Regions from separate parts of the Alkaliphilus metalliredigens QYMF genome, predicted to be linked through region 2. Evidence: riboswitches for the same ligand, from Rfam matches in the RefSeq annotation. Region 2 holds a riboswitch; each other region holds the start of a gene.
What was found. A riboswitch is a leader RNA that binds a small molecule or an ion and turns the genes downstream of it on or off. The one in region 2 is predicted to bind cyclic di-GMP.

Region 1 (4,292 bases), 2.3 Mb from region 2:
CCGTTACCCATCTACCAATTTCTATAATCATTCCCGTTTCTTCAGCTACTGGAATAAACTGTGCTGGAGATAGATTGCTTTTTTTAAGTCTTAAAAGAGCCTCAAATCCCACAATTTCTCCTGTATAGGTATCAATTTGTGGTTGGTATAATAATTTAAACCCATCATCTTTTAATGCTATCCTTAATTTATTTTCCACTTCAATCTTTTCATTTAAATTGGTTAGCATTTCCTCATTAAAAAACATATAATTGTTTTTCCCAAAACCCTTAACACCATACATCGCCATGTCAGCATTCATGATTAGCTGACTTACACTATTGCTATTTGACGGGTATAGAGCAATTCCAATACTGCAGGTTAGATAAACTTCATCATCCTCCACCAACAACTTGTTACTAAATAAATCAATCACTTTTCTTGCGTAATTCTCAATTTTAAGAATATCCTCTTCTTCTTTTATAAGAATAAGAAACTCGTCTCCACCAAGTCTTGATACAACAAGATTTTCACCTTTTATATGCAATAGGGCTTCAGTCACTTTTTTTAACACCTTATCTCCATATACATGACCTAATGTGTCATTGATTTCCTTGAAATTATCAAGGTCTAATAGCATAATCGCCCCGGAACGATTATGAGTAAATTCCAGCTCTAGCTTTTCTACAAGCATTCTTCTATTAGGTAAATTTGTTAGGTCATCATGATAAGCAATATGCTCAATATATGCTTCCTGCTTTTTTAGCTGATAAAAATAGTGATTGATCTCATCAAGCATGGCATTAATAGAAGAAAACAACCCTAAAAAGGTGTCTCTCTCCGGTGATGGAAGCCGATAGCCTGCATTCTTTTCTACATCAATTTGACGAATACTTTGATCTAATTGATCTACTGGCTTAATTACATTTCTATGTTGTGCCCACAAAAACAACAAAACCATAATCATCGTTATCATGCTAAAGCTTAGAAATATAAAGTAAATAGAACCATACACATTTTTCATGGACAGACCGATTCCAAGTATTCCTATGATTTCACCATCATCAAAGAGCGGAACTGTTATTTCCAATACGTTAGCATTTAGGTCTTCAGAATACCACTCAGTTGCTATTGTTTCTCCCTTTAAAGTGCTTAGGTATTCCAGATCATCGGTATATACGATGCCAATGTCTCTAATATCTGAATCAGCTATGGCCTTTAACTCCTTGTCTACAATAAGGGCATAGGCAATATTATCTTCTTTAGCTAAGCTTTCAACAATTTCCTGGTAGTTAAATTCTTGTTTTAGGATTTCATTGTTAATGACTGGATTTCTTGCTTGTTTAAGCCCATCTTCTAGTAAATCATTAATTATCTTCATAGAGCTAATCTCATTATTAATTTTTCTAGTGGTTAAATTAGCCAAATTGATTCCGCCTTGTTTCATTTCATCTAACAGTAAATTTTTACTGATATAATAGCTCGTCACACTGACAGTTAAAATAGCCAACACCCCAATGAATAATGGCAGGTATACTAATTTGTACTTATTAACAATGTGGTTTTTCACTTTATGCTTTGACTTTGGCATGGGGTGCCTCCCCTCAATTCAATAGATTTTATTCAAAAAAATAAGTGCCTTAAAGGGCACCTATTTTGACAAAATATAACTTTAATAGGCAACCCGACTATCCTATCGTCAAACGACTTAGATTCGTGGCTTTGCGTCACCATCTTTCGATGGTTTTGCCTTTACTTATTTTTAAAAATGAATTTTTAAGAAATATTGCTAATTTTCAGATACAAAGTCCTATTGGAAGTAGGACTTTGTTCTTATTTCTACAATCATACTATCACAATTTACATAATATTTCAATATATGCCATCTCATATTTCCTTACAAAATGAGGAAAATAATCTTCCTAATAAGAAGATTTTAAATTTACTTAGTCTTTTTATTTTTTTTGCATATATTTGAAACTTTTACATCAATTTCGTGTATATAATAAGTGAAGGTCAAAAATGGGGGGGATACCTTTGGAGGTCTCTGATGAAAAGCTAATTAAGCTTTGCCAAGATCAAAACATGGAGGGGTTTGATCTATTATATACGAAATACCAAAGCTATATCTATCGACTATGCTACAATTATACCCACTCTAAAGAAGATTCCTTAGATTTATTACAGGAGGTATACATAAAAATCTATCAATCCATCCCTCGCTTTGAAAAAGGCCATCCGCTATCTCCTTGGATTAAGAAGATTACAATTAATACCTGTCATAATTTCGCTAGGGCTAAAAAACCAACCCCATTGCCTTTAGATCCCACATTAAGCATTCCATCTGCTGACAACGTTGAATTAGCATTATCCTATAAAAGCACTGAAAAACTACTGAAGACCAGTATCAGTCAATTGCCCCATGAAATAAAGTCGGTGATTCTTCTTAGGCATGTAGAAGCCATGAGCTATCAGGAGATTAGCCAATGTTTGTCCATACCCATAGGAACTGTCAAGACCCATTTATTTCGAGGAAGAAAACACTTAAAAGATCAGTTAAAAAAAGAAGGGGTTTGGGAGGTGTAGAATTGAACTGTTCATTTGATAAAAGCTTACTTCAAGAGTCTCTAGAAAATACAATTGAACCATTGGAGTCCATTATACTAGAGGAGCATCTGAAGGTATGTCATGGCTGCCGAAGGGATTTAATGGAACTGAAACTCCTTCTTTGGGAACTTGAGGAGATGTCTTCCGTTGACTTACCTCCCGAGGCACTTGATGTGAAAGCCCGTGTATTACATGATTTTAAAAATCGCCAACCATCTTCCGAAGATACTCATCCCTTCGGTATAAAGGATTTTGTTGACATTCAAAGTAACATACTCAGTAGTGCTACCCTCTTTCTAAGGTTTATTCCAGGAGCTAAGGTAGCTTCTAAGACGTCTAAGTCCACGATAAAAAAGGCATCTTCTTTGCTGGAAAACTTCATTACAGGATCCTTTAAGATAAGGTCCAAGAGTTCCTTGCTAAGGAATGGCCTATGATTTTATTAGCGATACTTCGTTATCTACTCCTATTTTTATTGGCAATACTACTATTAATCCTAATTATCCCAGTGGATTATCATTTAATGGCTTCAAAGGACCTAGTTGTCACGTTTAAAGGTCATATCGGCTGGTTTTGGCACTTAGTAAAGGTGGATTTCACCATCATCAACAACAGTCCTAAAGCGATAAGAATTAAACTTCTTGGTCTTCCTATTTCCATCCACACCAGTGGAGAAGAAAGGAAGACATACAAGAAAAAACAAGAATCAAAAAAACCGAAGAAGAAAAAGACAACAAAGAAAAAAGTAAAATATAAGAATAAGTTCCCATTAGCATGGGAACATGTTACCAGAGAGTTATTAGATGTTATTTTCTTGGCTATCAAAAGGGTGCTACATCATTTGAAACCCAAAAAGTTCAGACTTGAGGGAGTCTATGGATTTGATGATCCTTACTATACCGGTATCATACTGGCCATTACAAGTTCCCTACAGCCCTTATTTAATGACTCTCCCCTAGAGATAACCCCCTCTTTTGGGGAAACAAAGCTTGAAGGAGAGTTAGAAGTCCATGGTAGAATCATTGTTATTTTGTTTCTATGGATTGTGTTGCAACTTACTTTATCTAAGCCCATTAGAAAGATTCTAAAAATATTATTTATTAAAGAGAAGGAGGAAAAAAAACATGTCAACTAACTTTTCAGAAAATGCAGGTCAATTATTCGAAAAGCTTGAAAAATTCTTTACATCTAAAACCGTTGTAGGAGAGCCTATTACCGTAGGAAGTGTTACCCTCATACCCATGGTAGATATCTCATTTGGTCTCGGTACAGGATCAGGGGATGGAACCGATGAAAAAGGAAATAAAGGAGTTGGAGGTGGTGGTGGCGTTGGTGCCAAGGCTACACCAACAGCCATAATCGTCATCAAAAATGAAGAAGTTCAAGTCCTCCCAATCAGTCAAAGAGCTGGTATGGAAAAGCTTTTAGAAATGGTACCAGACATCGTTGCTAAGGTAAATTTAAATAAGGAAACAACACAAGAGGCTCCCAAAGAAGAGTAAGATTACACCAGTTTAGTGCTTTATATAATACCTTGAAATAACTACTCACAAAAAATACCTAGATATCATACTCTAGGTATTTTTTCTTTTTAGCACCCTTCAGTTTTTCACTCCTGCGTAAATATGAATTGCGTCTCTCATAAATGCTGCTGTTCCAGGTTGTTTTTTATCATAATATGCTCTAAACCTTTCGTCATCCACATA
Region 2 (4,292 bases):
GTCACACCACCCTTTGACTGTTCAAAGAATATACGGTCCTTTTCGATCTCCCCCATGACCTCCGCCACCGTCATGTCTTTTCCAACTAGCTCCAAAGCTTCAGTAGGACATCTATCCACACATTTATTACAAAGAGTACAGTTTTCTCCATTAATTTTCCCTTCCTGTATAGCCTTTTGAGAACAGGTATCATGGCAGCTACCACAATGAATGCATCTCTGCTGTGTAAAGAGTATTTGCTGTTTCCTATCCTTGCTTTCAGGGTTATGACACCACCAACAATTTAAGGGACATCCCTTCAAAAAAACCGTGGTGCGGATTCCTGGCCCATCATGCAATGAGTACCGCTGTATATTAAATATCCTTCCTTTTTCCAAATTATCACCTCATTTGTAAATAGCAAATCACCTTAGTTAGCTATCACACCCATAGATCGCTTATATTTGTCTATTTAATATATTATAGATCTTTTAATGGTAGAAGAACAATATTTTTACAAAAATAGTAAAACCCCTTGGGTATGTGAAATTACCCAAGAGGTTTTACTTATCTATTCATGGCTCTATGGTTCTTTTAAAAGTATATTGCTATTTTAATACTTAAATTTAGCAATGGCCCCTTGCATTTCTTCAGCTAATCGTGCCAATGAATCACTTGCATTAGCTATTTCTCCCATAGATGCAGTCTGCTCTTCTACCGATGCCGAGGCTTCCTCAGTCCCGGCTGCATTTTCTTGTGATATGGCTGAGAGATTCTCAATGATTTCTATGATTTGGTTCTTTTTCCCTCCCATTTTTTCACTTGATTGATTGATTTCCGTTATGATTTCCTTCATCTTCTCAATTGCACCATTGATGCCTTTAAATTTATCGTTGGTAAACTGGACACTTTCTGTTTGTGATGCAGTGACCTTCTCCACCTCTTGGATTGTGTCAACGGCATGTCCTGTTTTATCTGTTAATTCCTTAATAATACCAGCAATTTCCTTTGTAAATGAATTAGATTGTTCTGCTAGTTTTCTTATTTCTTCTGCCACTACTGCAAAACCCCTACCTGCATCCCCTGCTCTTGCTGCTTCTATGGCTGCATTTAGAGCTAGTAGGTTCGTTTGTTCTGCAATACTTCTAATCATTTGGCTGGCATTTTCTATTTTTTCTGCACTTTCATTCGTATTGACAATAATCGTATAAACTTCTTCTGTAGATTCACTATTAATCTTTGTTTTTTCCACCAAATCCTTTAATATTTTAAAGCCTTCATCCTTTAATTTAGTAGCTTCATTTGCAGAAATATTCAAATCTTTGATGTATTGTTGATCTTTTTCAATTAACTCACCTAACTCATTGACATGTTCAACTCCCTTTTCCGTATCCTTTGCTTGGTCGTTGGCCCCTTCAGCAATTTCTTCAATGGTTTTAGCTACTTCATCTGCCGCAGTAGCAGATTGTTGGCTGGTAGCAGTTAACTCTTCAGCGGAAGCCGCTACTTGCTGGGCTGTCCCAGATATGTCTTTAACGAGATCAATCAAATTCCTTTGCATAACATCCAGTGCCCTGGTAATGGTTCCTATCTCATCTTTATTGTTTAAATACTTTTTCGTTTTACTATTTTCGTCAAAATACAAATCATAATTTGATATTTTCTCAATCTCCAAGGCTAAAATAGCGATTGGATCTGCGATTTTTTTGGCTATTGTATATACAAAAATAATTCCTATTATTAATCCAATTACTGTCACCATCGACAATCCATTTCTGAGCCCGTTGATATGTCCCTGTATTAATTGATTGGATCTTTCTCTTGGTACACCAAGAAATAATATTCCTATTGTATTTCCACTTTCATCATTGATCGGCTTATAGACAGTCATATAGGCATTGTCTAAAATCATCGCTTCTCCCACAAATTGTTTTCCTTGGGCTACATCACCATAAGCCAAACTATCTTTCCCCAGATATGTACCTACGGCTCTTTGTCCGTCTTCTCCCATAATATTTGTTGCAATTCTTTTGAAATCGTCATCACTTTTAGCAAATATAGTGGCTGCACTTCCCATGTCTTTTAGAATGGCATCAACCATTTCATTATTACCTTCTATGTTATTCCCTTTCGCATCTATCAATTGACCATTTTCATACTCTACATTTCCAAAATACTGCTGTAAATAGAATGTCGATGAAGCAATATCCCCCATCAGTTTTTCTCTTAATAATTCCTCTTCTAATTCCTGCATCCCATTTAACCCGCTATTATATGCTAAGAAACTGATGATTAAAGTGGTAAAAAGAATTAACGTACAAAAATAGATAATGAGTTTTGTTTTTATGCTTTTCATTTTTATGTTCCTCCCCGTTCAGATGTGTATAACTCTATACGTGTCATCAACCATAAATCTACTACTCATTTGAGACCACGAAGTAATACATACCTCCCTTTATATTGTCTTCTCCCTCATGATTACAGTGTTTTACTTGCTGATACCCTAAAAAAACATATAAAAAAGAAGACCCCTTGATAAAGGTGCCTTCTCCTAATAGATACATTAGTCTAAGATTTGCAACCTGACAATCATAGGAATAAAAACTTCCCTTAGACTCATGGCTTTGCGTCCTTACTTTTCAGTAAGTTTGCCCTTATCAACGTTGATATTATACAATTTAAGTTAAACTACAATGGCTTTCATTGTACAGTTTAAGCCAAACTAAATCAATAGTAATCATTACCAAAATAGTCTTTACTGTATAGTATCTTATTACCCTAAGTAGGTTTAAATAAACAGGTGCCCACAAGATCATAGCCCCCATTTCCATAAATTTCAGACCCTCTCCCCGAAGGGAGAGAGTCTAAGGTTTTTAAAATATTACTATGGCCTTTTAGCTCCAAAGGCCCTATTTACCAAGAAAGCAAAACCTACTACATAAAATCCCAGTACCAAAATCATCATGATAATAGAAGTTCCTGACATATAATCTCCTCCTTATAAGACACTCTCGTCATCACCCTGGGTAATGTCTCTACCTGCACCAATTTTACTTGCTAGCCAATTATTGGTCAGTAGTGCAATGACAATCAAGATTGCCCATTGGAATACAATGGTTCCTGCACTAAAGACCTCAAATGGAGCCCACCAATTACCTGGATACCACGAGATTGCTTGCATAAACCACCACCCCGTAACCACAACAAAGAATACCGGGAATAATCGAATACATGTGGACCACCATTTTCCAACTTTAAAGTCAGCCCATTCTGTATTAATATCATTATTTCTAGCTCTTTCAAGACCATACTTTGCCAAGGCAAAGGCAACAAAGAGACCACTGACTAATAGTCCCACTCCCCAAACCCAATCTTGATTGTCTAGGAAATGCAAACTATAGGCTGAAGGAATCCCTAACAGAAATCCCGCTACCACAATTGAAGCCGTTGCCTTTTTACGATCAAAACCCATATCCATAAGGTTTCTAACCCCTACCTCAATCATAGGAAGCAGAGAGGATAAAGCTGAAATTGCCATTGCCAAGAAGAAAATGGCTGCTAAAAACTGTCCTGCTGGCATTGTTGTAAAGAGCTGTGCCAAGTAAATAAAGGTAATTCCTGTGTTTCCTGAGGATAAGGCTTCAGCTGCAAACTCAGGGGTTGGGGATAGGGCATAAATGGCTGGCAATACTGTCATCGCTGCAATCAAAGCCCCAATATTGTCTCCAAAACCCATAATCATACAGTTTCCTGCCACATCTTCCTTCTGCTTGGTGTAAACAGAGTAGGTAATGATAAATCCCCAACCGGCTCCAGTTGACCATGCTGCTTGGGTAAATGCCTCTAGCCATATTGTTGGGTTCTTTAACATATGAAGGTTCGGTGTAAATAAGTATTCCAATCCTTGTAATGCCCCTGGAAGTGTCAAGGCTCTAATGACAGCTGCAATTAACAAGACGAAAAGTGTTGGGATCATAATCTTTGAAGCTTTTTCAATCCCACCTTTAACTCCCTTGTAAATAATAAATCCAGCAATCAACATCGATAGAAAGTGAAATGTGATTGTTTGAGAAGGTGTTGTGGTGAACACATTCCAAATTGCTTCTGTTTGCGCCGTGGTGACTCCAGGTTGAAATGCACCAGAAACCGCTAAAGTGAAGTACTTCATTGTCCATCCCATTACTACTGAGTAATAAAACATAATGCCTAAACAAACAACCGCAATCCATGTCCCCATCCATGTGTATTTTTTTCCGACAAAATCTCTAAATGCACCGATGGTTCCCAATCCAGTTTTCCTACCCATTACCATT
Region 3 (4,292 bases), 2.2 Mb from region 2:
TTTGATATTCTTATTTGGTTCACTTAGAGCTACCTTGAACATCTTTTCAAGTTTAGGTTTTTCTATTTCCCAAGCAAATTCCATTAGATTTCGGCCTTCCATCTCTTTAGGTTGATAGCCAAGGATTTTTTCTACAGCTGGACTAATGTATTCAATGGTTCCATCGGGGCTGACGATTTCAAAAACATCACTGGAGTCCCGTATTAACACTTGAAATCGTTTTTGAATATGATTTATATTTTCTTGTATCCCTTGCATTTTCTTTACAAGTGCTTTCCTTTCAGTAATATCTTGGATGATTCCTCTTCTATATGTGAGATGACCTTCTAGATCAAATGTCATTTCTACTACCTGATAGATATGTCTTACAGAACCATCAGGTCTAATAATGCGAAATTCCATATCAAATGGTTGTACCTGAGGTGGATGCGCCAAGATATCTTCGATTAATTCCCGATCCTCTGGATGCACAAAATTTAAAAATGCTTCATAGCTTCCATCATACTCCTTATTTGTAATCCCATAAATGTGGTAGTACTCTTCCGACCAAGTGTTCTTATTCCTAATTACATCCATTTCCCAACTTCCCATTTTTGCCAACCGTTGGGCCTCTGCAAGATTCTTATAACTTTTTTCCAATTGAGTCTTCAATAACTTATTCTCTGTGATATCTTGTATCGTTCCTAATATCCCAATTACGACCTGGTCATCATCAAATATAGGCTCCCCCTTACTAATGACACATTTTTCTGATCCGTCCAGACCAATAATGCGATATTCAATTTCATAGGCCTTCCCCTTTAAGCATCCTGCTGTTGAATTTTGAACCGTGTCTTGGTCTTCAGGATGAATCAAGGTTATAATATTTTCGAACCGCTTCGTAAATTTTTGGGGGTCAACGCCAAATATCCGATAAACCTCCTCTGACCAAGAGAGTTCCTCGTTTCCTAAATCATAACGATAGCTTCCTACTCCAGCAACTTTTTGTGCATGATTTAAGTCTTTACCAATTCTTTTCAAATCATTTTCTATCAATTTTCGACCTGTAATGTCCTGTATAGTGCCTATCATTTTAATGGGCCTATTCATGTCATCAAATAAAACTTCAGCCCTTGAGTGGATATATTTTTCTTTTCCACCTGGGACCATAATCCGATATTCCTGATCATGGTCATTTCCCCTTAGGGCTTTCTCCATTGATTTTCTTACCACCTGCTGATCTTCAGGGTGTATAAATGTATAGACGCTCTCTATTTTATTATCAAATTCTTCTGTTGTGCGTTGAAAAATATCATAGACTTCTTGAGATCCGAAAAGCTCTTCACTTTGAAAATCATAGGTCCAACTCCCAATACTTAAAAGTTTTTGTCCATAGAAGACGTTTTCCCTTAACTGATTTAAGCTCTTTTCTAGTTTCATTCCTTTTGTGAGATCTAAAATGACTATATGCATTCCAATTAATGTTTGTTTTCTCAGAACCGGTAAGATGGTCATCTCTATATTCCTTATTCCCTTGGTTTGGGTGAATAAGTCTGACTTAATGGTTATTGACTCTCCTTTATGTAATTCTTCTACATATGTGAATTCTACATCGGTTTCCTCTGGTTTTAAGAATTCAAATATAGTTTTACCTTGCACATTAGGCGCTATGTCTTCTAATAGATGACAGAAGGACTCATTTGCTTCTATAATCAAGCCCTTGACATCACAAACAGCAGAGGCTATTGGAAAATCCACAACCCATTGGTGATATCCCTGCTTTAACTCCTTTAAGTTGCCACTACCCTTTATTTTTTCTAGTATCCCCATCCCTAATGTAGCCATTTGTTATCCCCCTTTTCATATTTGATGAAAAGCCTTACGTTATATAGTCACCATTACTACTCTATCATTACAAAAAATAAAATCGGCAAACCTGTGGTTGCCGACTTTTTATCAAATATAAACTCAATTGGCAACCCGACTATCATATCGTATAACGACTTAGACTCGTGGCTTTGCGTCACCATCTTTCAATGGTTTTGCCTTTACTAATATACAATTATATATTTTCAAGTACCATTACTACTTTTAAGTATGTATACTCAATTTAATCAGGACTATTTGCCTATATTTATATAACATAATATCACAAATCATTACATGCTACAATCATTTCCTACATAATACTCCTTCTTTTTCACAATATTTGCAATCAATTACTTAATCTCTTGCCCAGTAGAGTTCTCCAAGGTTAGACCCCTTCCCCCCACTATTTCTTAAATGTCCTGTAAATAAAGATAAAGGATAATTCTTATTCTCACATAAGAAATTTTCCTTTATCTTTTTCACTTCGAAAATCATTCATTAATAAATAACACTTGTAATTTCAATGCGCATCTCATTTTTATCTCTAATCCTTTTATCAATTCGATTAATTCCAAAATAAGCTAGTATTAAAAATATAAAACCCACTCCGATTCCAATTAATTCCTCCATGCCTTCGTAGGATAGAAGCTCTCCAATCCAAATTCCCAGTCCAATACCGAAAATCATGCCAATTAAAGGTACCATATAGACTAAAAAGGCAGCCTTTAACACTTTTTTGTTTTCCATGTTCAGCTTTACATACTGCCCCACTTGAGCTCCTACTTCATTGGTAGCTTTTACATAGGTTGCGGTAGGCGTACATCCTCCTTTACAGGAAGCACAACTCTCTCCACAGGCGCTTACTCTTTGAATCTCTATGGTTGCAATACCTTCTCCTACCTCCTTAACTACACCAATTTTTTCCATATGTTTCACTCCTTTTAAAATTCACTGTTAAAATTTCAATATTCAAATCCTCTGAGTTTTAAATTATCAATCATCCTTCCATCTTCATTATGCTTATATACATAGACTTCATCTTTTCTATAAACAATTTCCGAACAACAATTGCTACAAAAATAAGTAGCCTTGGATATTTTTCCGATGGTAGTGTCGTGACAATTAGGACACTTGATTACTTCATTTTTCACAGTATCTCCTCCAATTAACATTGCTCTTTAATGTCCACATGATTTAAAACAAAATAGTGTAGGAAATCTCACACTATTTTGCTTCTTCTTTTACTTTATCATCACCAAACTTCTCTCTTAATAATCCCGCCACTAAGGCCGTCAATGGGATGCATAGAATCAATCCGATACTTCCAGCTAAAGCTCTAATCACTTCTGTTGCAATTAAATCTAGATTGATGATTCGTGTAAAGGGATCTTCATAGGCCGTAAACAATAGTAGTAGTGGGATCATGCTACCTGTATAAGCCAATATCAACGTATTAGCCATGGTTCCCATAACATCTTTTCCTACATTCATCCCTGCCACAATCAGTTTTTGCGTTGTCATATTTGGATTAGCCAATCTAATTTCTTCCATTGAAGATGCAATCGTCATTCCTACATCCATTACTGCTCCCAAGGCTCCCATAATAATCCCAGCAAATAATAGCCCACTATAATCAAATTCAATTCCCTGTGGAATATACATTAGCATCATGGCCTCTTGAGAGGATAAGCCTGTTAATCTGACCTTTGTTCCTACGAAATAAGCGATGAGCCCAGCCACAAAGACGCCTCCCAGCACCCCTATAATAGCAGCATAGCTTTTTTTATTATTTCCTCCAACAACTAAAATCGTAAATATTGTTACCACTATTGATATGCCAATGCTCAATAATATTGGACTATATCCTGCCAGTAACCCCGGAAGTAATACTTTCATAATTAGTCCAATGGTTAGTATTAAAGTGATAATTGTTTTCAGCCCTTTGAAACCTCCAAGTAAAAGTAATAACACTACAAAGATAGCCAATACAATATAAATATAGGTATCCCTTGCATATTCGGAAATGTATACTGCTACTTCTCCATCAAGTTCTTCAATCGTAATTAATACACGATCACCAGGACTGACATCAATATCATAGGCTAAATTACCAGACAAACTATGAAGAATTTCAAACTCTTGTCCCTTATAGTCTCCAGATAATATTTCTAACTTCACAATTGTACTATCGAAAAAATCCACTTCTTCTTTATAACCTTCCTCTACTTCTTCTACCTCTAAAATTTTTGCTCTTTCAATAATTGGCTCTTCATCCAATTCTGCAGCAAATACAAAGGCCCCACCCATTGTCACTAACAGCAAAATTGTCAGTAGAATCCGTACAATATTCTTCATTTGTTAAGCGCCTCCTTACATTTACATAGGCTATCCCAGATAAATTTCTCAACTCTTAAAGAGAATGAATCCAATAGTAAAACATCACT

Region 1: it holds a riboswitch for cyclic di-GMP, as region 2 does, so the genes downstream of both, AMET_RS24405 (putative bifunctional diguanylate cyclase/phosphodiesterase) here and AMET_RS02925 (methyl-accepting chemotaxis protein) in region 2, are expected to answer to the same signal.
Region 3: it holds a riboswitch for cyclic di-GMP, as region 2 does, so the genes downstream of both, AMET_RS24445 (EAL domain-containing protein) here and AMET_RS02925 (methyl-accepting chemotaxis protein) in region 2, are expected to answer to the same signal.

Annotation. Positions count from the first base shown of each region.
Region 1 is NC_009633.1:2,943,142-2,947,433, forward strand. Features, by position in the region: gene AMET_RS24405 (putative bifunctional diguanylate cyclase/phosphodiesterase) at 1-1,570, opposite strand, end outside; cyclic di-GMP riboswitch class I at 1,655-1,740, opposite strand; gene AMET_RS14425 (RNA polymerase sigma factor) at 2,017-2,565, shown strand; gene AMET_RS14430 (hypothetical protein) at 2,568-3,023, shown strand; gene AMET_RS14435 (DUF2953 domain-containing protein) at 3,020-3,721, shown strand; gene AMET_RS14440 (GerW family sporulation protein) at 3,711-4,088, shown strand; gene AMET_RS14445 (MerR family transcriptional regulator) at 4,188-4,292, opposite strand, start outside.
Region 2 is NC_009633.1:606,932-611,223, reverse strand. Features, by position in the region: gene AMET_RS02930 (glycyl-radical enzyme activating protein) at 1-377, opposite strand, end outside; gene AMET_RS02925 (methyl-accepting chemotaxis protein) at 593-2,335, opposite strand; cyclic di-GMP riboswitch class I at 2,553-2,642, opposite strand; gene AMET_RS02920 (sodium-dependent transporter) at 2,978-4,292, opposite strand, start outside.
Region 3 is NC_009633.1:3,304,835-3,309,126, forward strand. Features, by position in the region: gene AMET_RS24445 (EAL domain-containing protein) at 1-1,824, opposite strand, end outside; cyclic di-GMP riboswitch class I at 1,951-2,036, opposite strand; gene AMET_RS16000 (SoxR reducing system RseC family protein) at 2,347-2,775, opposite strand; gene AMET_RS16005 (hypothetical protein) at 2,811-2,999, opposite strand; gene AMET_RS16010 (YibE/F family protein) at 3,073-4,203, opposite strand; gene lgt (prolipoprotein diacylglyceryl transferase) at 4,259-4,292, opposite strand, start outside.